DNA from 4 places in the Colwellia sp. MB3u-8 genome. Region 4 is predicted to be linked to each of the others. Evidence: predicted binding sites of a transcription regulator. Region 4 holds the regulator's gene; each other region holds the start of a gene.
What was found. The regulator MetJ, encoded in region 4, represses methionine synthesis genes. The targets are predictions, from matches to a motif close to TAGACGTCTAGACGTCTA.

Region 1 (8,377 bases), on a different contig from region 4:
ATCCATAAGGGGATAGAAACGATAGACATTAAGGTGGTAATCACGACTATTCCGGCTATAGTCTCTTGATGTTTTGCATGTTGCTTAGCAATTAAATAAGCATTTACGCCCGTTGGACTTGCACTTAAAATCACTAAAGTCATGGTGGTGAGCGCCGAAAACTGAAATATAAAATGACTGGTTAATAGGATTAAAGTCGGTAACAGTACTAGCTTTATTAGACTGGCAGTAACAATAAATTTAACTTCATTACGAATTTTATAAAAGGCTAGCGAAGCGCCGAGTAAAAAAAGTGCTAAGGTAATTGCAGGTTTACCTAACAATAACAGACTGTTGTTAACGATTACGGGTAACTTTATCGTCATTAAGTTAACGATAAAGCCACCGGTAATAGCAATCAGTAATGGGTTGTAAAAAGTCTGCTTGAGAAATATCCACCAATTAAACTGTTTAATATTAACCGCCAACATACTGGTAATGCCAATTAGCAGTGCACTGTGCAAACTGATCACTAAAAATATTGTTGGCAATACCTGCTCACCTAGCACCATTAAAGCGATAGGCATGCCAACAATAACATTATTTGAATAACTAGCGCCGAAAGCGTAAACCGCGGATGCAGGAAGATCACGTTTTAAATGCTGGTGAAAATAGTAATTTATCGTCCAAGCTAGGCCATAAACTAACAATAAGGGTAAATAAAAGGCACTATAAATATTCAAATTTATTGTGCTCATATCCGCATTGGCCAATTGTTGAAATAAAAATGCCGGAATAGCGATATTAAAGGTAAATTTACTTAAGGTATCAATTTGGCCTTTATTAAACCAGTTACTTTTAGCCAGTATAAAACCGAGCAAGCCAACCATAATTAATGGACTAATAAGGGTGAAAATAGCCATTAAACGCTTATGACACTAACGACAAAGTAAAACTCGCTAAACAAGTACTTGCTAATACTCATAAGGGCAGAACGTTATCAAGGTTAATTGGCTTAATATTGATTTTCAAAATAACTTTCTATAATTAATTTTGCTGATGCGGCGTCTATATTATCTTTTTTAAGATTACGGTAACCACCTTCAGCAAACAGTGCTTCTTTGGCGGTGGCGGTGGTTAGGCGTTCATCTTGAAATTCAACTTTAACACCAAATCGTCCGGATACTCGGTTACCAAATTTTTTCGCGTCATGGGTCAAAGGCTGCTCGCTGCCATCCATATTGAGTGGCAAACCCACCACAATAAAGTCAGGTTGCCATTCGTGCATAAATTTGGTCATTTTATCCCAATCAGGAATACCATCACGCGCTTTTACTGAACCCAAAGCGGAAGCTAAACCGGTTATTTCTTGACCGACAGCAACCCCAATATACTTTTTGCCAAAATCAAAGCCAAGTATTGTTCGTTCGCCAATCGCGGCTTTACTCGCCATTATGCATGCCCTACTTCACTGGATAAATGAGCCATATCAATACCCAATTTATCAGTGGCTTTTTTCCACCTTTGCTCAATAGGGGTATTAAATATAATATCGCCATCAGCGGGGGTGAGTAGCCAAGAGTTAGCTTTAATTTCTTCCTCTAATTGGCCCGGTCCCCAGCCAGCATAACCTAGGGTTACCATATATTTTTCAGGTGCTTGTGCCGTACCTAGGGCCAATAAAATATCTTTTGAGGTCGTGATCATTACGTCAGCAGTTAAGGCTAAAGAACTATTCCAGCCTGCTTGTGTGCTGTGTAAAACAAAGCCACGGTCTTGTGATACTGGGCCACCAGTTAAGACTTGTTGGTCTAACTCGGGTGTGGCAATTTTATCTTGATCTATTTGGGTTAATAATTCGTTCAAGGTGACATTGATAGGAAGGTTTATGATCAAACCCATTGCCCCTTCAGCATTATGCTCACAGATATAAGTCACTGTTTTATTAAAATAAGAGTCGTCTAAACTGGGCATAGCAATCAAAAGTTGATTTTCAAAACTATCCATAAATATACCTTAATAATCAGAGAGAAATACGCTAAAGGTCACTTTGCCTTTAGCAATCTTATTGCGATTGATATTAACTAGCGTTTTCTGATGTTTTGCTCAATAGCATCCATGAGTTTACCGCTAATATTTATTGGGTATGCTGCTTCAATTTCGCGAATACAGGTTGGACTTGTTACATTGATTTCGGTGACTTTGTTGCCAATAACGTCTAAACCAACAAAAAATAATCCACGTTTTTTCAATTCTGGTGCAATAGTTTCTGCAATAAATTTGTCGCTAGCACTTAATGGACGCGCTTCACCACGACCACCAGCGGCTAAATTACCGCGGGTTTCTCCTTGTGCAGGAATGCGGGCTAAACAGTAAGGCATAGGTTCACCATTAACGATTAATATGCGTTTATCACCGTCAACGATTTCTGGCAGGTACTCTTGTACCATAGCATATTGTGTTGAATGTGCTGTTAATGTTTCAAGAATTACGCCAACATTGGGATCATTCTCACCAATACGAAATATAGATGAACCACCCATACCGTCTAAGGGTTTGATGATAATATCTTTGTTTTCTTTATGAAATTCTCTGATTTTTTGATTATTACGTGTGACTAATGTTTTTGGTGTTAACTCTGGAAACCAAGCGGTAAATAATTTTTCGTTACAATCACGTAAACTTTGTGGCTTATTAACAATCAAAGTGCCCGCAACTTCTGCGCGTTCTAACATGTAGGTGGCATAAATAAACTCAGTGTCAAACGGCGGATCTTTTCGCATTAATACCGCATCTAAGTCAGCTACATTGATGTCTTCTCGTTCATCTAATTCATACCAATGCTCAGTGTCGTCAAATACTTTCACTTTGGCTGCGGTTGCTCGACAAACGCCTTGCTCTAAATAGAGATCTTGCATTTCCATATAATAAATTTCATAACCACGCGCTTGCGCTTCAAGCATCATCGCCATTGAAGAATCTTTTTTTACCTTGACCTGGGCAATGGGGTCCATAACAACGCCAATTTTTATGCTCATGTGTTTTCCTAAAGGTTATATGTTGATAAATGCCATGGCATTATGTAAATGCTACAAGCCATTAAATTCTTAGCTGGTCTTTCTGTTAGTTGCTCTATGGTGCACTAAACTTAACACTTAGTTAATTTAAATCACCGTAACGACATTGTAATGCCGTTATTGCGGTTAGGGCTGCGGTTTCTGTTCTTAGTACCCGCGGCCCGAGTAAAACATCGTGAAAGCCTGCTGTATTGGCACGAGAAATTTCATCATCACTTAAACCACCTTCTGGCCCAATCAACAGGCGAACCCGTTGGTTTTCTATTGGCAAACTCATAATAGAGTGCTGGGCTTTAGGGTGTAAATTTAGCTTTAATGCTGAACTGTCTTGTTGTAACCACTCATCCAAATAAATGGGTAGGGCAACAATAGGGACAGTGCAACGGCCACTTTGCTCACAAGCGCTGATCACTATTTTTTGCCATTGCTGGTGCTTTTTCTCTAAACGCTCGCCGCTAAGCTTTACATTGCAACGTTCACTGAAAATAGGCGTAATGGTATTAACACCTAACTCTACCGATTTTTGCAGAGTAAAGTCCATGCGTTCACCGCGTGAAATACCTTGTGCTAAATGAATATTAAGTGGCGACTCGTTTGCAACGATTTTTTTAGTAATAATTTCTACATCAGCAGACTTTTTATTTACATTACAAAGTCTTGCTTGATACTCAAAATAACCTTCTTGCTCTGCTATACCATTAAATAGCGTAATATCATCGCCGTCTTTAAGTCGTAATACGCGCACAATATGGCCAAAAGCGTCAGCATTTAATACTTGTGTTTGACCTATTTCAAATGCTTGTGCTTGGTAAATACGAGGGTTACGCATATAAGGTTATCCATGTTTATTGTCGCAGCTATAGATGAGTGATTTACAGTAGCCGTTCAGGTTAAAATTAATAGCGATTAAAGGCCAAGGCTTTGTTGCTAGAAAGTATGAGTCATAATTTTTTCTAATATAGCCTGTTAATAAGGGCAACTCATCGTAAATTCAATTGTTTATATTAAAAAAATGACATTATTTTTTGTTAGCACTTGTTCGAAATAAAGCAGAAAAACTCGCAGGCTATGAAAATACTTGAAATTGAGATACGGCTAATCTTGATTGAATTTTTATTAAGATAAGTCACTTGCCAGACGATTTATTATTTGCAGCTAACTTATTATATAACCCGTGTTATTTTTCTCTATTTGCTTGAGTATATCACTGTAATCATTGAGGTTGGTGAAGTACCTGCTAAATAAGTGGCAGCGGATGATGATATTTAGCCAAGTGTGACGAGCAAGGGCATATTAGGAGTATTTTTATACGTTATGGCTGGTAAGCTTATTGAAAATAAGAGTATGAAAATAAGAGTATGAAAATAAAAAACCGCTCAAAGAGCGGTTTTTTTTAAACAGAAGCTTTAATCAAAGTACGAATTAAATACCGGCTGACAAGCGCAGTGCTTCCGCTTTATCTGTTTTTTCCCAGCTAAATGCGGTGAAGGTATCATCGCCAACGGTCATTTCAAAGGGTTCGCGACCAAAGTGACCATAAGCCGCCGTTTGCTTATACATAGGGTGTAGCAAGTCTAACATTTTAGTTATACCGTAAGGACGCAAGTCAAAGTGTTCACGTACTATTTCAACCAAACGCTCTTCAGACACTTTACCGGTACCAAAAGTATCAATTGAGATTGAGGTCGGCTCAGCAACACCAATAGCGTAAGATATTTGAATTTCACAACGCTCAGCCAAACCGGCTGCGACAATGTTTTTGGCAACATAGCGACCAGCATAAGCCGCACTGCGATCGACTTTTGATGGATCTTTACCCGAGAAAGCACCACCGCCATGACGAGCCATACCGCCATAAGTATCAACAATAATTTTACGACCGGTTAAACCACAATCGCCGACAGGACCACCAATAACAAAGCGACCTGTTGGGTTGATATGATATTTAGTGTCTTTGGTTAATAACTCGGCAGGTAAAACATGCTTAATAATGTTTTCCATTACGGCATTGTGCAAGTCTTCTTGTTTAATATCTGGATTATGCTGAGTTGACAACACAACGGTATCAATAGCTACAGGCTTGTTATCTTTATAAATAAAGGTTACTTGGCTTTTTGCATCTGGACGTAACCAAGGTAAAATTCCTGATTTACGTGCTTCCGCCTGACGCTCAACTAAACGGTGCGAGTAATATAGTGGCGCAGGCATCAGGGTTTCGGTTTCATTGGTCGCATAACCAAACATTAAACCTTGATCACCGGCACCTTGGTCTTCTGGATTTTCTCGGTCAACACCTTGGGCAATTTCGGGTGATTGTTGGCCTATTAAGTTCATAATCCCGCATGTTGCGCCATCAAAGCCAACATCTGATGAGGTATAGCCAATCTCAGAAATAACATCACGGGTAATTTGTTCTAAATCTACCCAAGCAGAGGTTGAAACCTCACCTGAAATAATAGCAACACCCGTTTTTACCATAGTTTCACAAGCAACGCGTGCATGTTTGTCTTTGGCAATAATAGCATCTAAAACCGCATCAGAAATTTGATCGGCAATTTTATCTGGATGTCCTTCTGACACTGACTCAGAAGTAAAAAGGTGTGTAGACATAAAACCTCGGTAAAAATTAACTGAAAAACAATAATCGTCTTTAATAACGATATTCTAACTGTTTAGTTAATCTTTTTCTAGATTTATTTACGCCTAGATGGCTAAACGTCTTTAGGGTGTGGCAATTTTGAGTAAACTTTGATGGCAATTTCTTGAGCATATTGAATTTTAATGAGGTAAAAAATGAAGTTAGGTCATTAAGGATAGCTATTTAAGCATAATGGCCGTTGCCAAATATGGCTAAAAAGCGCTTGTTGTCTTAAGCAATACTTCGAACTGTAAAAGGTCGTTGTGCCTAAGTTTTTACTGGGATTAATGAGCTGATGTAAGGCTAATTGCCGTTTTAATTGTTCAGTTACCGGTTGTGCTGTTTCCATAACAACTACGCTGTCGCCACATATTTCGTTAATCAAGTTTTTGACTAACGGGTAATGTGTGCAACCTAATACGATAGTATCTACCCCTTTTTCGAGTAAAGGTTGTAAATAGTTCAACAGCATTAATTTGCACTCAGGCGAATTTTTCTTATCTTGTTCAATAAGTTCTACCAAGCCGGGACAAGGCTGAATAGTAACATCAGTGTTATAACTATATTGCGCCACTAAGGCTAAAAAGCGTTTATTTTCAGCCGTAGCTTTAGTGACTAATATGGCTACTTTTTTATTTTCACTCATATTTACGGCCGGCTTTATGGCAGGTTCAACACCAATAACAGGAATTGAAATATTTCTCCGTAGCTGATCTATAGCATTAACCGTGGCGGTATTGCAGGCAACAACGATAGCTTTAGCGTTACGGGCAATAAACCACTGGGCAATTTCATTAACCCGTTGTTGAATAAATTCAGTAGACTTTTCACCGTAGGGTGCATATAGAGTATCAGCGACATAGAGCAAATTTTCATGGGGTAATTGCTGTTCAATGCACTGGGTGATAGATAAACCACCAACGCCGGAGTCAAATATACCAATAGGATCGGCATTAGCCGTTTGGCGTTTACTTTTTAGGATTGAAGTAGCTGCTTTTATATCAGCTTGGTTTTGCATGGGCATTAATTAAGCACAGCTTAAGTTTGGTGTAGTTAGTTAGGCTAAGTATATTATCAACAAGCAAATGAGATCTATACATATTTTGAGATAGGTAGTGATTGCAAAGCTGTCGCAATTGAGATGAGTCCCGAAGGCAGAGCATTTAGGGACGTTTAAAGACCAGTCTCAGCTGTCAGTAAGTTAAAAAAGTTTGAAGTGTGGTTTTTCCGTGCTTCCTCCTATAGCTCTCCTGCTTTTCTCCCTGTGAATAATTTTGTTATTTTTTACAGAGAGGAAAAAATGAGAAGGGAAGGAGGGCTAATTAGCACAGCTGTCTTAGAAAAATTGAACGTTACGATAAGATTTAGCTAAATAAAATCATTGATAATTTAAGGATTGACCATGAATATGCGGGTTGATTTTTTAATGCGATTAATCTTGATTTTCTAGCAAGGCGCGAAAATATTGTTGATATTATAGGATGAGTTACAGAATTAGAAAATAGAGGAAAGTGACTTCCAAGGTGCCGCAGTTCACATTTGTCCTGAACACCGGGTGTTCAGGGCGGACGTATCATGCTAACCGTAGGCTTCCCGATACGAGCCGGGCTTGCACAATAGTTAATAATCAACATCCTTAGGTAAAACTTATCGGCTCAGGGACATAGTTCACAAACAAACACCCCAGAAGTCACAAACATTATAGCGAATAATGTCAGCCAAATTAAGTCTTTTATTACTTATAAGACCTGTTCGCTTAATGCTTGAACAAATTGAAGTTTCTTTAAACGAAAGTAGTTTATTTAAAAATAGGTTAAACGATGAATAAGTCTATTAGGCAGATTTAGTACGGTTTACCGCTTGTTCAATGGTGGCTTGTAGTAATTCAATTTTGCTTTGCATTCTTTCGCGTTCTTGCTCTTGCTCATATCGGGCTTGGATTAAATCATGCGCAAGGTTTAATGACATCATCACCAGCGACTGCTCAACAGTTTTTGTTGAGAATTTTTTCTTGGCGTCTTGTTCTAAACGTTTGTTTATTTCACTCGCCGCCTGCAACAACGCAGACTCATTTCCCGCTGGACAAGCGACTTTTAGTCGTTTGTTGGCAACATTTATGGTGACTGTGTGTTGGCTCATTGCGTGTATATTCTCAATGCATAATATTAGTTTATTGAGCTCTAAACTCAAAAAATTGCGCTACTCGCTTGTAATACCAAGAAAAATACTGATAACTAAACTTAGTGCGCCATAAGATGAAACTATAACGGTGAGCGCTACACTATGCAAGTGATCTCTATGGTTTTTTCTGGAATCAAGGCTATGCCAATGTTAAGATAGCTAACAATATCCCCCTGATTGAATTTATATTTTTATGTCTAATAACACCGCTTTAGATTTTTCCGCCGCACAAGCGATATTAACCAGTGAAGGTATTGAGGCACATGCTGCTGAAATTCACGGTGTGCTAACAGGTTTGATTTCTGCAGGCTTTGAATTTGAAAGTAATGATTATATCGCTATGGTTAATGACATGCTTAATAATGCTGAAGGTTTACCGGTAGCCATTAAAAGCTTAGTTAAAGACATTTATAGTGATATTTGGCAAAAAATCCTTGATGACTCATACGGCTTCCAATTAATGCTACCCGATGATGATGACTCAATTATTGAACGCGGGCAC
Region 2 (8,377 bases), on a different contig from region 4:
AAAACTCATCACTAAATTAACACGGTTAAAATATAGCTGAAAATATTAGTTTAAAAAGAATAAGTTATTGATAAAAATAATTTTCTTTATCAATTAGCCGTTATGAAATGCATAATAATACCTCTAACTAGGTGGCCAAATTAACTATGTCACTTCGATGAGTATGTTAGCCAATATGGCTTTTACGGGTAATAATATAGCGTTGAGCAATTTTTTGTAGATCCCACTTAAGTCCATCAACCGCTAAGCCGAGCTTAATGTGATGGGCCCAATATGTATAGCCAAGTTAATTTCATCTGAGACAAGAATAATTAACGATAACAGAGCAATTAAAACGGATACATCGTCAGAAGTTACCTTGCTTGAAGTTCAACACAACACGGCCTTTGTCGCTAAATCTGTCTAGATATTTCGATTTTATGCCATGGGTAAAGAGTTAATAAAAACACGTATGTTACAGTGCAGGTATTATTTAATATTATTGCCAAAAACACTCAAAATTTGTGACACGTACTTGGCCAATAAGTAAATAAATCTGATGCGCAGTTGAGACTTTATCAGCTATAAAATAAGTCTAAGTTATTATTTATATTGAGAAGTATTATGATGAAAGATACAAAAAATGAAGTTACGGATGAAATTAAAGCAAAACTATTGTATTGGCGTAATATAAAAAGTAAGAGAAATAAAACCTTGCTCATTGTTTTGCTTTTAAGCTTGGTTGGCTTAAAGGTATTTACCACAGTGTTAACCTTTGAGTGGCTAGCGGGTTTATTTAACTCGGTATAAAGTAATATTTAAAATAGCTGAGTAATAGCCCAGCTTAAGTGGTGTTAGTTATGCTTACTGAGCCTTATTTTAGTCAGAGATATTTAAGTTAGATATATGTAATCGATGAATTTATATCAAGTTGATTATTTGCTGTTAAAGAAATTTAAGTGCTTATTCAAGATGATTAACCCGAGTTAATTAAGCAAAATACCTCGACAGTTTTTAAATATGTAAGGCAATATCAATGTTGAACAGCTTGTCACTAGTGGAGTAACTCGGCTACTTTCATATCGTTAATTATTTTAAATTATTTTAACTTGTTTTAATTTCAGCTGAGCTTAATTTTACACTCAAATAGGTGCTAACAGCTTAAGGAATATAGTGATTTCAAAATTACCCCGATGGGTAGAATACGGTGCATTTGTACTTGCTTTAGTGGCAGGACTTATTAATGCGGTTGGATTGTTAGGCTTTAAACATCAATCGATTTCGCACTTATCTGGCACGGCCACACTGCTTGGCACAGGAGTCGTAAACTCGACATTTACTGATGCTTTTCATTTGCTGCTTATTCTATTTAGCTTTTTAATAGGGGCGGGTATATCGGGCTACTTTATACGCGGTGGGGCCTTAAAGTTAGGCCGCAATTATAGTGGTTTGCTTTACCTAGAAGCGGCATTGCTTTTTGGCGCTATTTATTTCTTAACAAAAGATTCTTTAAATGGCCATTATTTGGCCTCAGCCGCGTGTGGATTGCAAAATGCATTAGCCACTACTTATAGTGGTGCAGTGATCAGAACAACTCATGTTACAGGTATCTTTACTGATTTGGGTATTATGTTGGGTGCAAAATTAAGGGGAGATACATTTGATAATAGAAAGGCATTATTATTTTTGTTAATTATTATAGGATTTGTTGTCGGTGGGAGCTTAGGTACTTATTTATTTATTTTATTTAAATTTTACGCGTTATTTGTACCCGCAGGTATTTGTATTTTATTAGCCTTAATATATTCAATCTATAATGCGAAAGCGAAAGCTAGGGGCTAGCACTTTTACCATTTTTCAGCTTGCCAAGGTTGAGGGTAAATTTATCACTAGTCTATTAGGTCGCTTTATTGATGCTTCACCAGATAGTGTTTGTTGCAAAGGTGGAGTTATCGATGAAAGCCCCCATATCAACTCATGTGATCATAAAATCATCGTGCTAGCTTTCATATAGGAGAGGTAATGCAAGACTTGAAGCAACAATTAGATTTTATTTTAGAGTTAGACCGTCTTAAAGCTGTCTACCGAAAGGTGATGGTAAAGGCGGATAAGAATAGACCAGAAAACAGTGCCGAGCATAGCTGGCATATTGCCATGATGGCGCAAACCTTACATGTTTATGCCGCAGAGCCAGTCAATGTTGCTCGAGTTACTAGCATGTTACTTATTCATGACATAGTAGAAATTGATGCCGGCGATACTTTTGCTTTTGCTGCACAAGCCGAACTTGATGCGCAAGAAGCCAAAGAGCTTGATGCGGCAAAGCGTATTTTTGGTTTGTTGCCTGAAAAGCAATACTCAGAAATGCTAAACTTGTGGCTAGAGTTTGAAGCGGCAGAAACAACCGATGCTAAATTTGCCAAAGCAATGGATCGCGTATTACCTTTACTGCAAAATATGAAAAATGATGGAGGGAGTTGGGCTAAGCATAATGTTAGCCGATCTGAAGTTATTGCGCGTAACAATCTCTTAGATGGTTTAGCCCCAAAATTATGGACTTATGTTGCTGAGCAAATTGAGTTTGCCGTAGAAAAAGGCTGGTTACGCAACGCGTAGCGGTAATAAAACTTCTAGGTATTTATAGCAATGCCTTAGTGGCTTGTTAATATATAAGTCAACAAGCCGCTAAGCTTCTATCTTTTAAATTTAAGAATATGACCTTTGAAGTCTTGTTTAATGTAATCGGTATGCTCAGGTTTAATATGGGTAGAGCTAAAACCAAAATCTAGCATTTTTGTACTTAATTTAGTTTTGCGCCCGCGACCCGGATCAACAAGAATAACTTCACAACTTTTGTTTGCATGGGCTTGGATGAAGTTGGCAAGCAATTCAATATGTTCATTTTCATATAATAGGTCACTACCTATGATTAAATCAAAAAGTCCTAAGCTATCTTGTTTATTTGACCAATTAGTTTGCTCATAGTTAATCGGACCGTCTTGATTAAGCAGGGTGTTTCTCAGTAAAAATTTTCCTACTTCGGGGTGGTAATCTGTTGCGGTTATATCCGCTTTTTGTTTGTTTAATAGTAAGCTACTAAGCGCTATGCCACAGCCTACTTCTAATACCCGTTTTGTGCCAACGGGGTATTGCGAGATAAAATGTGCCAGCACTAAGCTTGATGGCCAAATAACACCAAATAAAGACCAAGTTGCCGATGAAATGCCTAAGTTTTGGGCAATGTCTTCAGGGTCATAAAATTCTTGTTTATCACGTAAGGTACAAAGATGGATATCAGTATTACCAAACTCGATGGTTTGATAACTGTAGCGAAGGTTTGTCATTGTGCTGCCTAGGTAGGCGCGGAGCCAAGTCTCTTAAGACAAATGGCAAAGTGCGCGAGTCGGCTAAGATTACAGTGTTTAGCTTAAATGACAATATATTTCGCGCGCTATAATTTAGCTTGTACAGGTTTTTTGTCGCGAATTTTTTTGGCAACTAAACGATAAACGACTAAAGCAGATTAAAATGTTTAGACGTCTATACGTTTAGAGGTTGACATAGCTAGCAATCCAAGTCACATTGTAGGTAAATATAAATGGTAAAGAGCAATACTGTTTTACAGTGTTATTTTATAGCGATCACAGATATAACGAATTACCCGACATTAGGTTATTACTATGCCCATAAAAATCCCCGATGAATTGCCCGCTTTAACGATTTTAGACAAAGAAAATATTTTTGTTATGTCTGAACGTCGCGCTGCAGATCAAGAAATTCGCCCAATGGAAGTAGCTATTCTTAACCTAATGCCCAATAAAATTGAAACTGAAGTGCAAATTCTGCGCATGTTGGCCAATACACCATTGCAAATTAATGTTGAATTTGTCCGCATACATGCCAATGAATCTAAGAATACGCCGCAAGCACATCTAGATAATTTCTATCGCTTGTTCGACGATATAAAGCATAAACAATATGACGGTTTAATTATTACCGGTGCGCCGCTGGCGTTGTTGGATTATCAGCAAGTAACCTTTTGGGACAAAATTTGTCAAGTGTTTGACTGGGCAGAAAAAAATGTGACTTCAACCATGTTTTCTTGTTGGGCAGCACATGCCGCGCTTTATCATCATTATGGTTTGAAGCGACATTTGCGTAAAAAAAAGCTCTCTGGCGTCTATCACCACCATTGTTTGAAACCAGAAGAGCAGTTAACCCGAGGCTTCGATGAAAGTTTTAATGTGCCTCATTCTCGCTATGGTTATATCGATAAATCGGATTATCAAACACTGGAACATCTAGAAATATTAGCGGAATCAGCTGAGGCAGGGGTGTATTTATCTGCGAGTAAAAATAAGCAGCAAGTCTACCTTACTGGCCATCCAGAGTATGACGCAACAACCTTGAGTGAAGAGTATTTTCGTGATCTTGAAATGGGCCGTACCACGTCAATGCCTGAGCATTATTTTACTGAAAATGATCCCCATTCAGCCACAGCAAACACCTGGCGCAGCCATGGTAGTTTACTTTTTACCAATTGGTTAAATTATTACGTTTATCAAATTACGCCGTATCAATTAGATGCAAACCATATTAAAGCCATTCATCCAGGGAAATCTCGTGTCTAAGCAAGTAAATACTCAATCAAAAGCACCTGTGGTGCAGTCAGTTTCTTATGGCCGATTACAAGCCGAATTAAAAAAGCGCATTCTTATTTTAGATGGTGCTATGGGCACTATGATCCAAGCGTATAAATTTGAAGAGCAAGATTATCGTGGCGAGCAGTTTGCTGATTGGCATAGCGACGTTAAAGGTAACAACGATATGTTGGTGCTGACTCAACCTGAGGTTATTAAAGCTATTCACCGCGAATACCTTGTTGCCGGTGCTGACATTCTTGAAACCAATACTTTTAACGCCACCACTATCGCCATGTCTGATTACGATATGGCGGAGTACAGTGCTGATATTAATTTCGCTGCGGCGCAATTAGCACGTGAAGTGGCTGATGAATTCACCGCGAAAAATCCAGATAAACCCCGTTTTGTGGCTGGCGTGTTAGGGCCAACAAACCGCACTTGTTCAATTTCCCCTGATGTTAACGATCCAGCGTATCGTAATGTCACCTTTGATCAGCTCAAAGACGCTTACATTGAATCAACCAACGCCTTGATTGACGGCGGCAGTGACATCATTTTAATTGAAACAATATTTGATACCCTCAATGCTAAAGCCGCTATATTTGCCGTTGAAACCGTATTTGAAAGTCGTGGTGAACGTTTACCTGTGATGATTTCAGGCACGATTACCGATGCCTCAGGGCGAACGTTATCAGGGCAAACCACCGAAGCGTTTTACAATTCTTTACGTCACGCTAGACCGATTTCATTTGGTTTAAACTGTGCGCTTGGCCCGGTTGAATTACGCCAATATGTGGAGGAATTAAGCCATATTTCAGATGTGGCGATTTCTGCTCATCCTAATGCGGGTTTGCCTAATGCTTTTGGTGAATATGATTTTACCGTTGAAGATATGGACAAGCATGTTGCTGAGTGGGCCAATGCGGGTTTTTTAAATATTATTGGTGGCTGTTGTGGCACCACGCCAGCGCATATTAAAGGCATGGCTGATGCCGTAGCGAATATCACACCTCGGGAAATTAAAGCGAAAGAAATAGCTTGTCGTTTATCCGGCTTAGAAGCACTGACCATCAAAGACGATAGCTTGTTTGTTAACGTAGGTGAACGTACTAATGTGACAGGATCTGCGGTTTTTAAACGCTTAATTACTGACGAAAATTACGACCAAGCCATCGCAGTAGCCTTACAACAAGTTGAAAACGGCGCGCAGATTATCGATATCAACATGGATGAAGGCATGTTGGACTCACAAGCGGCCATGGTTCGATTCCTGAATTTAATTGCGGGTGAGCCAGATATCGCCAAAGTGCCGATTATGTTGGACTCTTCTAAATGGGGTATTTTAGAAGCGGGTTTAAAATGTATTCAAGGTAAGGGCATTGTAAACTCAATCAGTTTAAAAGAGGGTGAAGACAACTTTCGTGAACAAGCTGAACTGCTGCGCCGTTATGGTGCTGCGGTGATTATTATGGCGTTTGATGAAAAAGGCCAAGCTGATACTCGTGAACGTAAGTATCAAATTTGTCAGCGCGCTTATCATATTTTGGTCAATGAAATTGGCTATCCCGCTGAAGATATTATTTTTGATCCTAATGTTTTTGCGGTGGCTACTGGCATCGACGAGCATAACAATTATGCGCGTGACTTTATTGAAGCGGTAGGTGACATTAAGCAAAACTTACCCCATGCCATGATTTCTGGTGGTGTCTCTAATGTCTCGTTCTCATTTCGCGGCAATAACCCAGTGCGCGAAGCGATACATGCGGTTTTTCTTTATCATGCGATAAAAAATGGTATGGACATGGGTATAGTTAATGCCGGCCAGTTAGCGATTTATTCTGACATCCCCGACAACCTGCGTCTAGCCGTTGAAGACGTGATACAAAACTCTGATGATGGCGCTACTGAACGCCTACTCGATGTGGCACAAGAATATCGTGGCCAAGCGGGTAGTCAAAATAGCAAAGCTGATTTAACCTGGCGTGAATTAGAGGTGAATAAGCGCTTAGAATATTCGCTTGTTAAAGGTATTAATGAGTTTATTCTTGAGGACACTGAAGCGGCTAGATTAGTCGCTAAACGGCCATTAGATGTTATCGAAGGGCCGTTGATGGACGGCATGAATGTGGTCGGTGATTTATTTGGAGCTGGCGAAATGTTTTTACCGCAAGTGGTAAAATCTGCCCGCGTAATGAAACAAGCGGTCGCGCATTTAAACCCTTTTATTGAAGCAGAAAAAACTGAAGTAAGATCTAACGGTAAAATATTACTGGCAACGGTGAAAGGCGATGTTCATGACATAGGTAAAAATATCGTTGGCGTGGTTTTACAGTGTAATAATTATGAGATTATCGATTTAGGTGTGATGGTGTCATGTGAAGAGATTTTACGTGTTGCCCGTGCTGAAAAGGTGGATATTATTGGTTTGTCAGGGTTGATCACTCCCTCACTTGACGAAATGGTGCATGTTGCTAAAGAAATGAAGCGCCAAGAATTTAACTTACCCTTGCTTATCGGTGGTGCCACAACCTCTAAAGCGCATACCGCCGTAAAAATTGAACCTCAATATCAACATCCTGTGGTTTATGTGCCTAATGCTTCACGTTCGGTTTCTGTGGTAAGTACACTACTTTCTGATGAGCATAGAGCGGCCTTTGTTGAGCGCCAAACCGCTGAATACGTTAAAGTGCGTGAACGCCATTACAAAAAAGGCCCACGTTCAAGTTTGATTTCCTTGAAAGACGCACGCGCCAATGCGGTGCCGATTAACTTTGATAACTATACCCCTAAAGTGCCAAATAAATTAGGTGTTACTGTACTTGATAATATCGACTTAAATATTGTTAGGCACTATATCGATTGGACACCATTTTTTATGACTTGGCAGTTATCTGGTAAGTATCCCTTAATTCTTAAGCATGAAGTCGTCGGCGTGGAAGCAACTAAGTTATTTAATGACGCTAATGCGATGTTAGATGATGTTATTAATAATAAAAAATTAACCGCAAAAGCGGTATTTGGTTTGTTTCCAGCGAATCGTGAGCAAGACGACTTACAACTTTACACCGACGACTCGCGTACTGAACCCTTAATGAAATTGCACCAATTACGTCAACAAAGCAAAAAGCCCACGGGCCAATATAATCGTTGCTTAGCCGATTATGTCGCTGATAAAGCCTCAGGTGTTGATGACTACATTGGTGCATTTGCCGTGTCGGCTGGTTTTGGTGTTGAGGCGTTAGTGAAAGCCTTTAATGCCGATCACGATGATTATAATAGTATTTTAATTAAAGCGGTTGCCGATAGACTAGCTGAAGCCAGCGCTGAATATTTACACCAGCAAATTCGCAAAGAATATTGGGGCTACGCGCCAGATGAAACCTTGGATAACGATAGTTTAATTCGTGAGAGATATCAGGGTATTAGGCCTGCGCCAGGTTATCCTGCCTGTCCAGAGCACACAGAAAAAGGCTTGCTTTGGACCTTACTTAATGTCGAAGAAAACATTGGTATGGACTTAACCTCAAGTTTTGCTATGTGGCCTGGTGCCGCAGTAAGTGGTTGGTACTTCGCGCATCCGGAGTCTAAATATTTTGCCGTGGCAAAAGTGGCACAAGACCAAGTTGAAAGTTATGCAGCCCGTAAAGAAATGACTATGCCACAGGCTGAACGTTGGTTGTCGGCTAATTTAGATTATGAACCTTCGTAAATGATAAGCTTTAGCTTGAAGTGACGAGGGGGATATTTTTATTTGT
Region 3 (8,377 bases), on a different contig from region 4:
GTGACGGTTAGCCCTAGTAATGACGGCGATCAATTAGCGGTTACCGGTGATTTTGCACATAAGTTACCCAGTGATGTTAAGCTAAATATTGTTTGGCAGTGTTTACTCTTGTTTAATAAAGAGTTATTTGCCAGTAAACAGGCGAGTGTTGAAGTAAAAATAAGCTTAGATAAACGCATGCCAGTGGGCAGCGGATTAGGCTCTAGCGCCTGTTCAGTGGTGGCAGCCATTGCCGGCTTAAATGCTTTTTATGAAAAGTACCATCAGTTTAGCTTTTCAAAGAAAGCGCTGTTAAAAATGATGGGAAAGATGGAAGCACAAATTAGTGGTAGCCTTCACTACGACAATGTTGCACCATGTTTTTTAGGCGGTATGCAGCTAATGGTGCCCGACCACGATATTATTGCCCGTAATTTACCGCCATTTCAAGACTGTTATTTTGTTATGGCGTATCCAGGCATTGAAATATCAACCAAAGCGGCAAGAGATATATTACCAGACGCTTATTCTCGTGCTGACTTGATCAGTTTTGGGCAGAATTTAGCCACATTTGTTGATGCTTGTCATCGCGCTGATAAAGCGCAAGCCTTTGCGGTATTAACTGATGTGGTTGCTGAGCCTTATCGAAAATCAATTTTACCTGGCTACAGCGAAGCGGCAAGTTATTTAACACAACAGGGCTGTTTAGCTGTTGGCATTTCTGGCTCAGGCCCAACACTTTTTTGTGTCACAGACAATCTAGCAAAAGCGAGAGAATTTGCTAGCTGGTTAAACAACCATTATTTACAAACATCAGCGACCGGCAGCAGTGAAGGATTTGTTCATATTTGCCAAGCTGATACTCAAGGTGCAGTGAGTTTACCTTAAAGAGCAATAATATCTGTTGCTTTAAACCTCGAGATTAAACCCTATATAGGAATTGAGTGTGAAATTTTATAATTTAAAAGAAAACGATGAACGAGTCAGTTTTTCTGGCGCGGTAAAGCAAGGTTTAGGGCGTAATCAAGGCTTGTTTTTTCCAGAAGAATTACCCCATTTTGATAATATTGAAGCCTTACTTGCGCTGCCGATGATTGAGCGTAGCGTTAAAGTACTTTACCCTTTTGTTAGCGAAGATTTAACCGAAGAGCAGTTAACTGAAATTGTCACTGACGCCTTTAATTTTCCAGCACAAATACAGCCTATTAGTGAAAGTAGAGCCATACTAGAATTATTTCACGGACCGACACTGGCGTTTAAAGATTTTGGTGCTCGCTTTATGGCCAAATGTTTACAAGCGTTTGGTGAAGGTAAAAAAGTCACTATTTTAACCGCAACCTCTGGTGATACTGGCGCTGCAGTAGCACATGCTTTTCACGGTATTGACAACATTGATGTCGTGATCTTATACCCGAAAGGAAAAATAAGTTTATTACAAGAAAAAATGTTTACTACCCTAGGCGGTAATATTCGTACTATTGCGGTAGAAGGCACGTTTGACGACTGTCAGGCGCTTGTTAAACAGTCTTTTGATGATCAAGAGCTTAAAGAGGCTATTGGATTAAATTCAGCTAACTCGATTAATATTAGTCGCTTGTTGGCACAAATTTGCTATTACTTTGAAGCGGTTGCACAACTTTATCGTCAAAAAGGTACAGATGCACTGAGCGATATTGTTTTTGCTATTCCCAGTGGTAATTTTGGTAACCTTACTGCCGGACTTTTTGCTAAAGCCTTAGGTTTACCTATTAAGCGTTTTATTGCTGCCACAAATGCCAATGATACCGTGCCTCGCTATTTAAAAACGGGCGAATGGACACCTCATGAAACGGTAGCAACCATCTCTAATGCTATGGATGTTAGTAACCCCAATAATTGGCCACGTATAGAGCATATGTTAAAAGCGGGATTAGTTGCGCAAGATTGTGTCACTTCAGTATCAATTGATGAAGAGCAAACACAAATGGCGATGATCCAACTGGCTAAACTTGGCTACATCAGTGAACCTCATGCGGCGGTTGCTTATAGAGCGCTGCAATATAATGCCCTTGATACTGAATTTGGTGTGTTTTTGGGTACCGCGCATCCAGCGAAATTTAAAGATATTGTTGAAAGTACCTTAGGACAACCGATAGGCTTACCAAAAGAGCTTGCTGATTGTGCGAGTGAAACTATTCTATCCACCACAAGTTCAACTGACTTTGCTGAACTTAGAGCCTACTTACTCAATTAGTTACTGCGCTCGTTAGCGTAAGATCAGGCTAGTGTTAAAGGGCAGTTTTTACTGCCTTTTATCTACAGGAAGTACGGTGATTTTTTTGTGCCAGAGAAATACTAAGTAGTCTACATCCATGTAAGTAATAACGCGGGTGCATTGACGTACAATAGCGAATAGGTACAGGAAATATGGCAATGCTGTGAGTAAGTCGCTGTGAGGTAAATAAATCTTTACGGTGAGTCATAGTAAATCGGTATTTATCTTATCAAGTTAAGCACTTAACATAGTGTGTTATAGCTCAAACGGCAGCAGAAATAAAAAAGCCAAAGAAGATATTCTTTGGCTTTTTAGTTTTTCAAATCAGCGTTGATATTAGTTTAATAATCTTACTCTGATTGTTCCATCAATCTGTTTTAATTCTTTTAAGGCTAACTTGCTATTTTCAGCTTCAATATCAATCACTACATAGCCAATTTGATCAGCGGTTTGTAAATACTGAGCGGCAATATTGATATTGAGTTTGGCAAACATTTGGTTGATTTGCGTTAACACCCCAGGTCTATTGTGGTGAATGTGCAATAAACGACTTGTGCCAAGATGGCCAGGTAAGGATACTTCAGGAAAATTAACAGCAGATAAAGTTGAACCATTATCTGAATATTTAGCAAGTTTACTTGCTACTTCAAGGCCAATATTTTCTTGCGCTTCTTTGGTACTGCCACCAATATGTGGTGTTAAAATCACGTTATCAAATGCACGTAACGGGCTAAAAAACTCATCGTCATTACTTTTAGGTTCAACCGGGAATACGTCAATTGCTGCACCAGCCACTTTTTTACTGGTTAATGCCTCGGCTAAGGCCTCAATATCAACAACAGTGCCGCGCGAAGCATTAATAAAGATAACACCCTGTTTCATGACCTCAAATTCTGCTGCACCCATCATATTTTTGGTTTGTGGCGTTTCAGGTACATGCAAACTAATAACATCCGCTTCTTTCAATAATGAAGTCATAGTCGGCGCTTGGCTGGCATTGCCTAAAGGCAGTTTAGTTTCAATATCGAAAAAGCGAACTTTCATCCCTAAAGTTTCGGCTAGTATGCCAAGTTGCATACCAATATGACCATAACCGATAATACCTAAGGTTTTGCCTCTGGCTTCAACTGAACCCGTAGCTGATTTATTCCAAACACCACGATGTGCTTGGGCACTTTTTTCTGGAATACCACGTAATAATAATAATGTTTCGCCCAATACTAACTCAGCGACCGAGCGGGTATTTGAAAATGGCGCATTAAATACTGGGATACCAAATGATTGTGCTGCGGCTTTGTCTACTTGATTGGTACCAATACAGAAGCAACCAATAGCAACCAGCTTTTTAGCGTGGCTTAAAACATTTTTATTTAAGTCAGTGCGAGAACGTATACCAACAAAGTGCACGTCGGCAATTTTATTAATTAGCTCTGCTTCTGAAAGTGAGGCTTTAATATATTCAATATTTGAATAGCCTTTATTTTTCAGCTCTTCAAGGGCGCTCTGGTGAACACCTTCTAGAAGTAGTATCTTAATCTTGTCTTTTGCTAGTGAATTGTTGCTCATGATAGTTTATCTTCTCTCGATCAAACATTGATGTACTTAAATATATTTCAAATAAGCTTTTAGATGGCTAGATACCTAAAATACCATATAGGGTATAAACTCTAAAGTGTTATTTTATTATTTTTGTACCCTCTGCACTGCCGATAATTAAGACATTTGCTGGACGATTAGCAAACAAGCCATTAGTCACAACACCAACAATAGCGTTAATGCTGTTTTCTAACGCTTTAGGGTCCATTATTTTTAAGTTATGCACATCAAGAATAACATTGCCGTTGTCGGTAATAACCCCTTGGCGATAAACCGGATCACCACCTAATTTTACTAGCTCTCTGGCGACATAACTGCGCGCCATTGGGATAACTTCTACCGGCAATGGAAAACGACCTAGCATAGGCACTTGCTTAGTGTCATCGGCGATACAAATGAAGGTTTTTGCCACCGCAGCAACAATTTTTTCGCGGGTAAGGGCAGCACCGCCACCTTTGATCATATGCATGTGAGGGCTAATTTCATCAGCGCCATCAACATAAACATCAATACCGTCAACGTTATTAAGCTCAAACACTTCAATACCATATGATTTTAAACGCTCAGTTGAGCCTTCAGAGCTTGAAACTACGCCAATAATTTTATCTTTAATGGTGGCAAGGGCGTCGATAAAATAATTTACCGTTGAGCCAGTACCGACACCAACAATGGTATCTGCTTTGATATAGTCTAGGGCTTTTATTGCTGCCGCTTTTTTCATGTCATCTTGAGTCATAATAGGCCTGTTTTAAATAAGTAAAAAAAATTAGCGATCAGTTTTAAGCTGTCAGCTTTCAGTAAACGATAGTGTTCAGTTAAAAGTTAGAAGTGATTAGCATTCAGTGAGAGGTAGTTATAAAGCAAAAGAAGTTTTCGAGACATATTTTAACTATGTCTTTGTAACTTACTGATAGCTGAGAGCTTAAAACTGACAGCTATCTAGCTACCTCTCAACTATCTCTTCGTAACTTACTGATAGCTGAAAGCTTAAAACTGACAGCTATCTAGCTATCTCTTAACTATCGCTTCTAGCTTTGGTCAGTATTATAACAAGAGTATCGAGTTAATTAGCTTTTATTTATGGATATCAAATTTATATTGTCTTGTTGGCGTAATAATCTCAGGTAAGGGAATATCCCACAGTTGTGTGGGAATGGCGTCTATTAATTGGATGTCATGTGCTAAGCCTATGGGATAAGGCTTTGTTAACTTGCTTTGTGTAACCTCATGCGGTTGATTCTGATGGCGGTATTGCTGATACCAGGATGATAAGGTTCTATCGTAGAATCCGCCGCCCATGCCTAAACGATTACCTAATGGGTCAAACGCAACCAAGGGGGTAAAAATAATATCTATTTCGCCGATAGCTTTAATCAAACGCACGTCAAGTTTAGGTTCTAAAATGCCATAGTTATTTTTTTTCATGACACTGCTTTCATCATAATGGAGAAATAATAACTGCCCATGACTAAAAGGGTGAATAACAGGTAAGTAGGTCTTTTTGTTGTTTTGCCAGCACCATTTTATAAAGGGCATAGCATCAAGCTCACTGTCATTGGCTAAATAAAGCGCAATGTTTTTTGCCGCTAGCACATCTCTACGGGCGCTGAGTTGAATGAGTAAATCATCGGAGAACTCTTGTTGCTCAACCTCACTAAGACTTTGGCGTTTAGTTCTCAGTGATTTTCTTATTTCATTTCGTGTAGACATCATCAATAGCGTTTTCTCCTTAGGTTTTAAAAGACAGCGCTGAGTTTGAAGTTTTGAGCTGTCAGATTTAAAAAAATAGCTTTCAGTTTATTTGTCTGTTTGGCTTTATGCCACTAGGTTTTTTATTCGCTGTAAGCTTGACGGACTAAAGTTCGACCTAAAAAAATTTTATCAACCATCAACTCTAATGTTTTACTGAAAGCTGACAGCTATTTTCTTTTACTGATAGCTTAAACAATTTTCATAGACAAAAAAATAGCCAACATCTAGTTGGCTATTTTTAATGTTAATTATTCAAAATAATTATGCAGTAGATGTTGCGCTTTTACCTTCAACCGGCGATGAAGTGTCATCTTCTTCTGTTTCTAAGGCTTCCCAGAATCTAGATTTCAAGCCAATGAGTAAAATAATAATACCAATACCGATACTAAATAAACTGATTTGAATATATAAGGCTGGAATTTGTTCAACGTTGTTTGGATCGTAATTACCAGCAAGCAAACCAGAAATAATATTACCAATTGAATACGTTAAGACAAATACACCCATCATTTGGCCAGCAAATCTTCTTGGTGATAATTTACTTACGGCACTTAAGGCAATAGGACTTAAGCATAACTCACCCACTGTGTGTAAAAAGTAAGTGGTAATTAACCAACCGGGCGCAACTTGTAAGCCACTTGCTGCATATTGTGCGGCAAAAAACATCACGATAAAGCCACTTGCCATAATAATTAAGCCAACAGCACATTTAATGCCGTATGCAGGTGTAACCATTCTTTGACCTAATTTAATCCAAAACGCGGCGAAAAAAGGTGATAGCAAAACAATAAACATCGCATTAGAAAACTGAAACCATGCCGTTGGAATTTCAAACGAACCTATCATACGGTCAGTGTAATCACGAGCGAATAAGTTTAATGATGAGCCAGCTTGTTCAAAGCCAGACCAGAAAAAAGCTGAGGCAATACAAATTAATAATAGTGCCCAAAGTTTTTTCTTTTCATTGCCGGTTAAGTCACTAAAAAAGTAAATAATGGCATAATAAATCACAAAAATTAAAGTAAATGCTATCGCAACATATTGTGCAGTGGCAATAGGGTCTATCACCACAATGCCTTCAAAGGTTAAAACAGTGACCACTGCAATGGCGACTAGCGAAGCTACTATAATTATCCAGCTAGTGCGTTGACCTTTTGCTGATAAAGGTGCAACCGGTTTTGCGCCAACACCTTCTAATTTTGGTGTGGTAATTTTATATTGAATAAGGCCGGCGGCCATACCTATTGCTGCGGCGCCAAAGGCATAATGCCAACCAAAATCTGAAGCTAAATAACCACAAACTAAATAGCCAATGAAAGAACCTAAGTTAATGCCCATGTAATAAATAGCATAACCACTATCACGGCGCTTATCATTTTCACTATATAATTGGCCAACCATAGCGCCAATATTAGGCTTTAATAAACCCGTACCTAAAATAACTAAGATCAAACCAATAAAGAATGTTTTGTCATTTGGGATAGCTAAAACTATGTGGCCAAACATGATGATCATGCCGCCATACCAAACCGCTCTTTGCCCACCCAGTAATCTGTCTGCTATCCAACCGCCGGGTAAGCCCATAAAATAGACGGTACCTGTATATAAACCATAAATAGCGGTTGCCGATGCAATAGTTAATGCTAAACCACCTTCTTGTAAGGTTGCTGTCATAAAAAGAACAAGCAGTGCGCGCATGCCGTAATAGCTCATGCGTTCCCACATTTCGGTGACGAAAAGTGTTTTCAATCCGCCCGGATGGCCATAAAAAGCCTCTGAATTTGGGGTACTCATATAAAATCCTCGATAGGTAATACTAAACACGGTTTAAAATTATTCTTGTCTCAACATCAATATATCTAGGTTCCACTGCAACATGCAATTTCAACATTAAGCGGCTATATATCGGGTTGATCGTGCTTAGGTAAATTAGAAATTTTTATTAATTAGCCCGTTTTATACCTTTGCTAGCCTAGAAAGGCAAGTCTGACAGGTTAATCTTTTGTTAATGATGGGAAACTGCTCAATTTTTGTTGGGTTAAATCATGACTTTTTACTATCACTCAATGCCTGATAGGGGGAAATAAGCAATTAACTCAATATATTATTGCGGAATTTAACTGAGCCGTGCTTGATTAGTGGCTGTTTAATAAAGTGGCTGATGCTCAGACTGATATTTATTTTTAGCCTAAGTTTGTTACTAAAATAAAATTTCTGTAAACAAAGTTATCCGATGCCATCAACAGCTAATAGACATTGATTAGTCAACGTGCGTGTTAGAAAGACAATATTAACTAAATTACTGATAATTTTGCCAAATAAAACTTGAGCGCTGCTGCAATTCGCCGAGCTATATCTGATGATGGGTTTAATAAAAAGTTACTGTAATCAAAGCACACTTACTGATAAACTCGACGCTGTTTAACTTTAGATCTAAGTTATGTCCCCCGTATATAGGAAGAAATACGCGCCAATGATGCATTTTATTCGTCAACTGACAAGCCTTCTCGTCGTTTTTACATTCTCTGTTAGTGCTATCGCGGCGCAAATTAGCCAGCAGCAAATAGAGCAATTTAAAAATTTACCTAAATCTCAGCAGCAGGCATTAGCGCAAAACATGGGTGTTGATCTCGATGCGGTTATGGGGCAAATATCGGGTAGCAACCAACAAACACAATTATCATCTACACCCGTTGTGCCAAGATCTACAGTTGAAAATAGTGTGGTAGGGCAAGCAGAGGTTATTGAGTTTGAAAGTGACACTGAATTATTTAAGCCACTAACAAGGTTTGGTAT
Region 4 (8,377 bases):
TAGTATTTAGCCTAGGTACATCTTTCTAAAACATCGCTTATTAACCCGCTAAAAAAACAAGAACACACTGTTTTGATGGCTAATAAAAATCTAGGTCAGTTAATTTCCTGGTGAATTTGGTGCGATACCTTGATCATAAAGTATCGTGCCAAAACTTTACTTAACCTTGCTGCTTAACGCTATTTATACCTCCTTGGCATCACTTCCTGCTAGCAAAAATATTTAATTTAAACCTTTGATTTTAACTTGCTGCTGACGATGATTCAGCTGCTGGCAAATAGTGACTAAATCAGCATGAATACCACCGGCAGTGACATCACGTCCAGCACCTGGGCCACGAATAATCAGCGCATTTTCTTGATACCACTCGCTTTTAATTTGAAAAACATTATCACATGGGGTTAATTGTGCAAACGCGTCGTTATGGCTTAATTCTTCCAAGCTAACTTTCGCACTCACTTGACCATGATCACTGATAAAGCGAGCAACATAACGAATTCCACAGGCTTTTGCTTGTGCTTGCTGTAAACGCAATAAAAACAACTCATCAAGCTCAGACGTTCGTTGAAGAAAATCCTCTAAGCTAATATCACGTAATAACTCTGGCACTAAATTCTGACAGTCAATATCAGCTAACGACAATTCAAAACCTGCGGCACGCGCTAAAATTAATAATTTACGCTGTACGTCTCGCCCTGATAAATCTTCTCGCGGATCCGGCTCAGTCAACCCTTGCGTTAAGGCATTCGACAACAGCGCAGAAAATGGCGTTGTGCCATCGTAAAATTGAAATAACCAGGATAAAGTGCCCGAGAATATACCTGAAATTTCCGTTATTTTATCACCGCTATTCATCAACTCTTTAATGCTTGAGTTAATAGGCAAACCAGCACCAACTGTGGTATTACCCAACCATAAGCTATTATTTTTTTCTGCTGTTTTAAGCAATTGCTGATAATTTTCAGTACTTGAAGATGCCGCCCACTTGTTGGCGCCAATAACATGAATGCCACGGGCAAAAAATTCTTCATACAAGTGACTAAAGTCTTCGCTGGGTGTGATATCAACAACAATCAACTCGTCATAAGGGTGATTAGTCAGCCAAGTTAACAGTTGCTCACTGTCGTAAGGCTGCGCTTGTTGTTGATAATGTAACAAAGCATTAGCGACATCTATGCCATCGGTATTTATTAAGGCTTTACTTGCCCCCACTAAGGCAACTAAATGCACATTGTCTAAACCTGAAACACGCGCTATTTGCTTTGGTAACATGGTTAAAAATCGTTGGCCAATATTACCTAATCCAGCGACAACAAGGGCAATATTTTTCGCGTCTTTAGTCATATCCGCATGAACATTATTGAGTATTTCACTCGAGCATGGCTCAGGTAAAACCGCAATATAACTGTGTTCATTAAAGGCATGTAAAAAATGTAAGCTTTGTTGATGCTTAAGCGCTCTTTTAAATCTAGCCCGCATATCGCCTTGTTTCGCCACACTATGGCCAACAATGGCAATAATCGCTACCGGCCTAAAGGTCACTTCAGTGTCATGACTTGCTAACCATTGGCTGAGCGCTTTTTGTTGGGCCTGCGTTACGACTAGGTAACCTTCGTCAATATTGTAACAAATAGGTGAAAATTCACTGACCGCTAATTCGCCCGATTTAGCTAAAAAGCTGCTTGATTTCGCTAATATTAAATCGTTTAAACTGGTGACTGAAAGTTCTTGTTTCGCTATTTGGCCAAACTTGCCTATTTCAGTGCCGCTAACCTCAGGTGCAAAACTACTGGCAACATGTAAATGGGTATTATGGTTGGTTAATGGCTGTAAGGTTTTGGCATGTAATACTGGGTTACCCAAACGGCCCAGTTCATTGGCAACCGCATTAGGTAAACGGTGTAATTTTCTCGCTAAGGGTACAAGCCTTGGGTCAGCACTATAAATACCATCAACGTCAGTCCAAAGCGTTACATTGCCCGCGCCTGACAGTGCCGCCATTATAGTTGCTGAGTAATCACTACCATTGCGCCCTAACGTGCAGGCTTGTTGCTGTTTATTGCGCGCAATATAACCGGTAACGATCATCAGTTGGTCTTGTTTTTGCAGCGGTAAAAAGTTTTCCTGGCTCACGGTATAATCAATGGCACAATTTTTTTCATCTTTTAGTAAAAGAAAGTCTCTGGCATCCAACATATAACTTGGACACACACTTTCACTCAATACCGCAGATAACAAGCGCGCGGACCAAACCTCACCAAAGGCCAATAAGTCATTTTGATAACTCAATGGATCACTAAGGGGATCAGTCAGTAAATTTTCTGTTATTTGTGCAACATCCTGCTTCAGTAAATTTTTGAGTCTGGCGGCACTACTGGCATTTAACAGTTCATCAATTAACTGAGCTTGCGTCACATTAAGTGCAGTAATAGTTACCAGCAAATTCTCACGCAAGGTGTTTACCTCATGACTCGTGCTCACTTGCTCAGTGTTAAGCGAAGTTATGTCCTGAAGCTCTATTGCGAGTTGATAAAGATTAAATAATGCATCCGTGGTATTGCCATTGGCAGATACCACAATAATGTCATTGAGTTGGCAATGCTGACGAATAATATCCACCACACGTTCAACGCAAGCACTGGTGGCTAAACTACTACCACCAAATTTATGGACATTACAGGCAACTTTTGCCAAGTGATTTTTTGGAGAGCTAAGCGTTACCGCTGTATTTGAATCGATCATTTTACTACCACAGGTATGACAACCTTGTCATACCGCCTTTAAATTATTTATATATAACGCTTAATGACTATAGATAACCGCTTTAAGCTTGGCTGGCATCGAGCGCCTGAGATAGGTCGGCCAGTATATCGTCAATATCTTCAATACCAACAGAAAGTCGCACTAATGACTGGGTAATACCGGCGGTAAGTTGTGCTTCAATTTCCATCCCCGCATGGGTCATGGTTGACGGATGACAGATCAAACTTTCAACACCTCCAAGTGATTGCGCTAGGGTGAAAAGTTCAAGTTTATCAAACAGTATTTTAACCGCTTCAACGCCACCTTTAAGCTCAAAACTCATCATAGCTCCAAAATCATACTGCTGTTTTTTAGCTAATTCATGTTGCGGATGGCTGGCTAAACCCGGAAAATAAACCTGTTGAATAGCCGAATGCTGTTGCAAAAATTTTGCCACGGCATTGGCATTAATTTGATGCTGCTTCATCCGTATTGGCAAAGTTTTTAAGCCACGCAAAGCTAAAAAACTATCAAAAGCTGAACCCGTAATACCAATGCAGTTTGCCCACCAAGCTAGTTTTTCACCTAAAGCTTGTTCTTTGGTGACTAGCACACCGCCCACCACGTCGCTGTGACCATTAATATATTTGGTGGTGGAGTGAAAAACAATATCGGCACCCAATAACAAGGGTTGCTGCAATACTGGCGACATAAAGGTGTTATCAACCGCCACTAATGCGCCAACTTGATGGGCTTGTTTGGTAATGGCAGCAATATCAACTAAGCGTAACAATGGATTACTCGGTGATTCAACTAACACTAATTTAGGTTTTGTTGCTAAGGCTTGCGCCAAGGCTTGTTGATCATTTTGATCAACCACCACGAGCGTAAACTGACCCCGCTTGGCAAGATGGGTAAATAATCGAAAACTTCCGCCATAGCAATCATGCGGAATAACAACCGTGTCTTGTGTATCAAGTAATTGGCAAATAAGATGTACCGCTGACATGCCGGTATTTGTCACAATGCCAACGGCACCCTGCTCTAAATCTGTAATAGCTTGGGCAAACGTAGCGCGAGTTGGATTACCGGTGCGTGAATAGTCAAACTGACGCTTGTCGTTAAAACCTTTCAGTGCATAGGTGCTTGAAAGGTGAAGAGCTGGAATAACAGCGCCATGGTGTTGGTCGCTATTAATACCTGCTCGAACAGCGGTAGTGGCAATTTTTTTCTCGCTCATGTGTACTCCGGTAAAAATATTTTCTGTATAGATGTTTGGACGTCTATCAATCTAAATGGTTTAAGTTCGCGGGTCAAGTACTTTAGACTTCTAAACTTCTACACATTCGTTATTGACTCACGCCCCACAACCAGTAAAATCAAGTAGTAAGAATAAATTTATCACAAACTGGCCTACCAGACAGGTTTAACAAGGATAAGTTTATCTCAATTAATTAGCATAGAGGAATATTCATGGCAGAGTGGAATGGCGAGTATATTAACCCATACGCCGAACACGGGAAGAAAAGTGAACAAGTCAAAAAGATCACCGTGTCTATCCCTTTACGTGTGTTAAAAGTGCTCACTGATGAACGTACACGTCGCCAAGTGAATAACTTGCGTCATGCCACCAACAGTGAGCTGTTATGTGAAGCGTTTTTACACGCCTTTACTGGCCAACCATTACCTGATGATAGTGACTTGGCTAAAGACAACACACAAAAATTACCCGCGAGTGTTCGTCGGGCTTTGGAAGCAAAAGGTATAACTGACTTTAGTGAACACGAAGCGGAATTAGAAGATTAAAACCAGTAGTACAACAAGTAAATAAACAAGGCGCTGATTAGCGCCTTTTTTATTACTAAAAAATACGGGTGATTAGCAAGAGTTGCTTTGAAATATAAAACGGAACAACCCCCCTGCAGTATGCCGCTAAATACCAAAAGAATTTATTTCTGTGCATCAGCGCTATTTGAATATACTTCAAACTGGAACGATATTTATTTAGTTTGCATTTTTAGTTTACATTAGAATGACTTTTTAAAGTCAGCATCGTTCAAATAAAAAAAATTATGCCCGTCACCCATATGGCCAGCATCCAGCTTTACATAATTTTGATTTACTTAGCCTTAATGTTTCATAGTGTCCACAAATTAAAAAGCTTAATAACTGAAACTTGACTATGATCGAATTTAACTAAGCAGCTACATTAACTCATGACTGACGGTTGATAGCTGATAGCTATAAATCTACAAAGTCGCATCATTCAACTGCAATAAATCCCACTTAGTACCATATAAATCTTTAAACACCACAACCGTGCCATATTCTTCCACGCGCGGCTCTTCGTTAAACTCAACACCTTGGCTTTTCATCTGTTGATAGTCGCGCCAAAAGTCATTGGTTTGCAGAAATAAAAATACTCGTCCGCCCGCTTGATTGCCCACTGATTGGCTTTGCTCGTCGTTACTGGCTTTAGCAAGCAGTATGTGGGTGCCATTTGAATTCGGTGGTGATATTTGCACCCAACGTTTTCCGCCGCCTAAGTCAGTATCTTCAATAAGCTGAAAGTTTAATTTTTTGCTATAGAATGCAATCGCATCATCGTAGTCTTCAACCACGAGGGCAATATTTGATATGCTTTGTTTGATCGTTTTGGTCATGCTTTGTTCTCTATTCATTTTCACTACTCATCGTCCAAGTCATGATATTTTAACGTATTTTTCTTCCGTAATGAACTTTTCATGATTTAATTAAAAAAGACCTCACCTAGAGGTTTTTTTCACAATCACTAGTCATTAGCTAACGAAATTAATTAATTTGAAAAGAATTTAGTTTCTTTAACAAGCTTAATATCCGGCATATTATCAACGGCAACAGTCAGTGTCACTGGCGTGATTTTTTGGCTGATGTTTTCCGGTGTCATCGTTAAATGTACAGGCACACTGGCGATTTCACCCGCTTTTATCATCACCTTGCCGTCAACACTTAAACTCACCACTTTTTCCAACACTGTGATCTCAAATTGGCGATCAACTTTTGATTTATTAGTAATTTTCAATAAGTAACTATTCGTCACCTTATCTTGAAAGTCGAGCTGAAATAATGTGCCTCGATCCCGCAAAATAGAAAATTCAATCGGCACCCGCACTTGAATAGTAAAGATCATAAATGCCATGGCTAATACCGACATAACAGCATAGCCAATAATTTTCGGCCGTAGCAATTTAACCTTTTTACCTGCTAGTGCATTTTCACTGGTATAACTAATTAAGCCTTTAGCATAATTAAACTTGCTCATGGTTTGATCACAGGCATCAATGCAAGCACCGCAATTAATACATTCGTATTGCAAGCCATTACGAATATCGATACCCACTGGGCACACTTCCACACAAAGGTTACAGTCTACACAATCACCCAAACCTAGGTCTTTTGGCTGCTGGTTACGTTTACGAGCACCGCGGCTTTCACCACGCAATTTATCATAAGCAACCACTAGGGTATTTTTATCAAACATGGCTGATTGAAAGCGTGAATAAGGGCACATGTAAATACACATTTTTTCACGTAACCAGCCGGCATTACCGTAGGTACAAACAGTAAAAAACAGCACCCAGAAAGTAGTTAGCCCATCCCACTGCCATTGTAATAAATCAAGATACAGTGCGCGGGCCGGTAAAAAGTAACTGATAAATGTTGTTGCGGTAAAAAATGCGATTAACCCCCAAATAAAGTGCTTGGCAGATTTTCTTGCTAAGGTATCTAATGACAATGGCTGTTCATCACGTTTAATACGTTGATTGCGCGTACCCTCCAACCATTCTTCCACCCAAATAAAACTGAAGGTCCATACGGTTTGAGGACAGGTATAACCACACCAAATTCGACCAAGCCAAGTGGTTAAAAAGAAAAGTAAGTAGCAACTAACCAGCAATAATCCCGCTAAAATGATAAAGTCCTGCGGAAAAAATGTTTGTGAAAAGATATGAAACTGTTGCTTACCTATATCCAGTAAAACAGCCTGATTACCTTGAAAATTAAGCCAAGGCATCAACATAAATAATAAAACAAAGGCTAAGCCAGTGAATTGTCGAATACGTTGATAACGACCTTTTTGTTTACGGACATAGACTGAGGATTCAGATTTGTAGGGCTTAATGATCAAATCTTCTGCTTTAAAATCAAACTTCATGGTTTACTACTAAAACTAACGTTAAGATAGTTGCTAATAGCAAAATATGAACCAAGTTATAAAATTAAATTAACTCATTGTTTAATATATTATTTATAGTTACCAACTTTATGCAGATCCCACCATAAAGCACGACATATCGCGATTTGGCGATATATCGTGCCTGGCATATTATTTTTATAGTGAAAATTATTAGTTAGGACGTACAATTTTCAATTTACTCATGCGAGAGCGTAATGTACTTTCAGGTAAGCCTAATTGCTTAGCGGCACCTATTTCACCACCAATGCGCCATTTACAGGCTTTTAACACACTTAATATATAGCGGGCTTCCACTTGTGCTAAGGTTTCTATAACAGGAGGGGTAAGTGATTTTGACGAGGTTTTAAAGTTAAAATTTAGAATAGTCGATTTAGTTAAAATCATCTCGCGCTCAAGTACGTTTTGCAATTCACGAATATTACCAGGCCATTGATATTGCATTAATTGAGTTAAGCTACGGTTACTAATAGCACTGATGTTTTTACCTAGCGTTTTATTCAGTGTACTGATAATCACCTGTGATAAAAGTGGTATATCTTCTTGGCGATCACGCAGCGGTGGAACAGTTACCGGAAAAACATTAAGCCGATAAAACAAATCAATTCTAAATGTACCTTGGGTAATCATCGCCGATAAATCACGGTTAGTAGCCGCGATAACCCTTATATTGACCTTAACAGTTTCACTGCCGCCGACCCGTTCAAACTCTTGCTCTTGTAATACCCGTAGTAACTTGCCTTGTGCTGCCATAGATAATTCACCAATTTCATCAAGAAATAACGTACCTCCAGTCGCTAATTCAAAACGGCCTTTGCGTCGTTCAGTCGCGCCAGTAAATGCGCCTTTTTCATGCCCGAATAGTTCAGATTCAAGCAAGCTGGGGGCGAATGCAGCACAATTAACTTTTACCATAGTAGAGTTTTTACGTTGACTTAAGGCATGAATATTACGAGCAACCAACTCTTTACCTGTGCCATTCTCTCCCAATATAAGTACAGTACTATCAGTTTGTGCAACTAGCTCTACTTGCGACAGCATTTTTGTGATTATTGGGCTTCTACCCACCAAGCCAGCAGACGACCACTCTTGCGCTAACTCATTCTGCAAATAAGTATTTTCAGCCTGAAGTTGCTCAGTAAGCGATTGTACATTTTCCAAAGCACTGCGCAGTGCCAACTCAATTTGTTGTTGCTGACTAACATCACGAAATACCGCAACAGCACCAATAATATGGTTATTTTTATAAACCGCTCGTGTTGTGTACTCAACAGGGAAGTTACTGCCATCTTTGCGCCAAAACACCTCACCACTAACTTGTCGAGAAATACCGTCAAGCGCGGTATTGAATATTTTACATTCACAAGCGGGATAAGGCTCACCATTGCTATAACTATGATG

Region 1: a site for MetJ is predicted at 5,761-5,778, ahead of metK (methionine adenosyltransferase). Genes of this name have one in related genera too.
Region 2: a site for MetJ is predicted at 3,513-3,530, ahead of metA (homoserine O-succinyltransferase). Genes of this name have one in related genera too.
Region 3: a site for MetJ is predicted at 3,852-3,869, ahead of serA (phosphoglycerate dehydrogenase). Genes of this name have one in related genera too.

What each region holds. Positions count from the first base shown of each region.
Region 1 covers NZ_JACGVA010000059.1:269,091-277,467, forward strand. The annotation lists gene H4J54_RS07900 (AEC family transporter) at 1-902, opposite strand, end outside; gene ruvX (Holliday junction resolvase RuvX) at 995-1,432, opposite strand; gene H4J54_RS07910 (YqgE/AlgH family protein) at 1,432-1,986, opposite strand; gene gshB (glutathione synthase) at 2,064-3,017, opposite strand; gene rsmE (16S rRNA (uracil(1498)-N(3))-methyltransferase) at 3,139-3,885, opposite strand; gene metK (methionine adenosyltransferase) at 4,479-5,666, opposite strand; gene murI (glutamate racemase) at 5,864-6,718, opposite strand; RNA gene ssrS (6S RNA) at 7,206-7,387, opposite strand; gene H4J54_RS07940 (cell division protein ZapA) at 7,528-7,833, opposite strand; gene H4J54_RS07945 (UPF0149 family protein) at 8,069-8,377, shown strand, end outside.
Region 2 covers NZ_JACGVA010000062.1:123,487-131,863, reverse strand. The annotation lists gene H4J54_RS09575 (hypothetical protein) at 604-789, shown strand; gene H4J54_RS09570 (YoaK family protein) at 1,153-1,821, shown strand; gene H4J54_RS09565 (HD family hydrolase) at 2,002-2,595, shown strand; gene H4J54_RS09560 (methyltransferase) at 2,673-3,323, opposite strand; gene metA (homoserine O-succinyltransferase) at 3,660-4,610, shown strand; gene metH (methionine synthase) at 4,639-8,331, shown strand.
Region 3 covers NZ_JACGVA010000063.1:19,270-27,646, forward strand. The annotation lists gene thrB (homoserine kinase) at 1-867, shown strand, start outside; gene thrC (threonine synthase) at 926-2,212, shown strand; gene serA (phosphoglycerate dehydrogenase) at 2,570-3,799, opposite strand; gene rpiA (ribose-5-phosphate isomerase RpiA) at 3,909-4,565, opposite strand; gene H4J54_RS09790 (5-formyltetrahydrofolate cyclo-ligase) at 4,904-5,542, opposite strand; gene H4J54_RS09795 (peptide MFS transporter) at 5,843-7,375, opposite strand; gene H4J54_RS09800 (SLBB domain-containing protein) at 8,055-8,377, shown strand, end outside.
Region 4 covers NZ_JACGVA010000073.1:54,341-62,717, forward strand. The annotation lists gene H4J54_RS17140 (TorF family putative porin) at 1-29, shown strand, start outside; gene metL (bifunctional aspartate kinase/homoserine dehydrogenase II) at 223-2,742, opposite strand; gene metB (cystathionine gamma-synthase) at 2,825-3,982, opposite strand; gene metJ (met regulon transcriptional regulator MetJ) at 4,216-4,548, shown strand; gene H4J54_RS17160 (VOC family protein) at 4,992-5,405, opposite strand; gene ccoG (cytochrome c oxidase accessory protein CcoG) at 5,558-6,937, opposite strand; gene H4J54_RS17170 (sigma-54-dependent Fis family transcriptional regulator) at 7,130-8,377, opposite strand, start outside.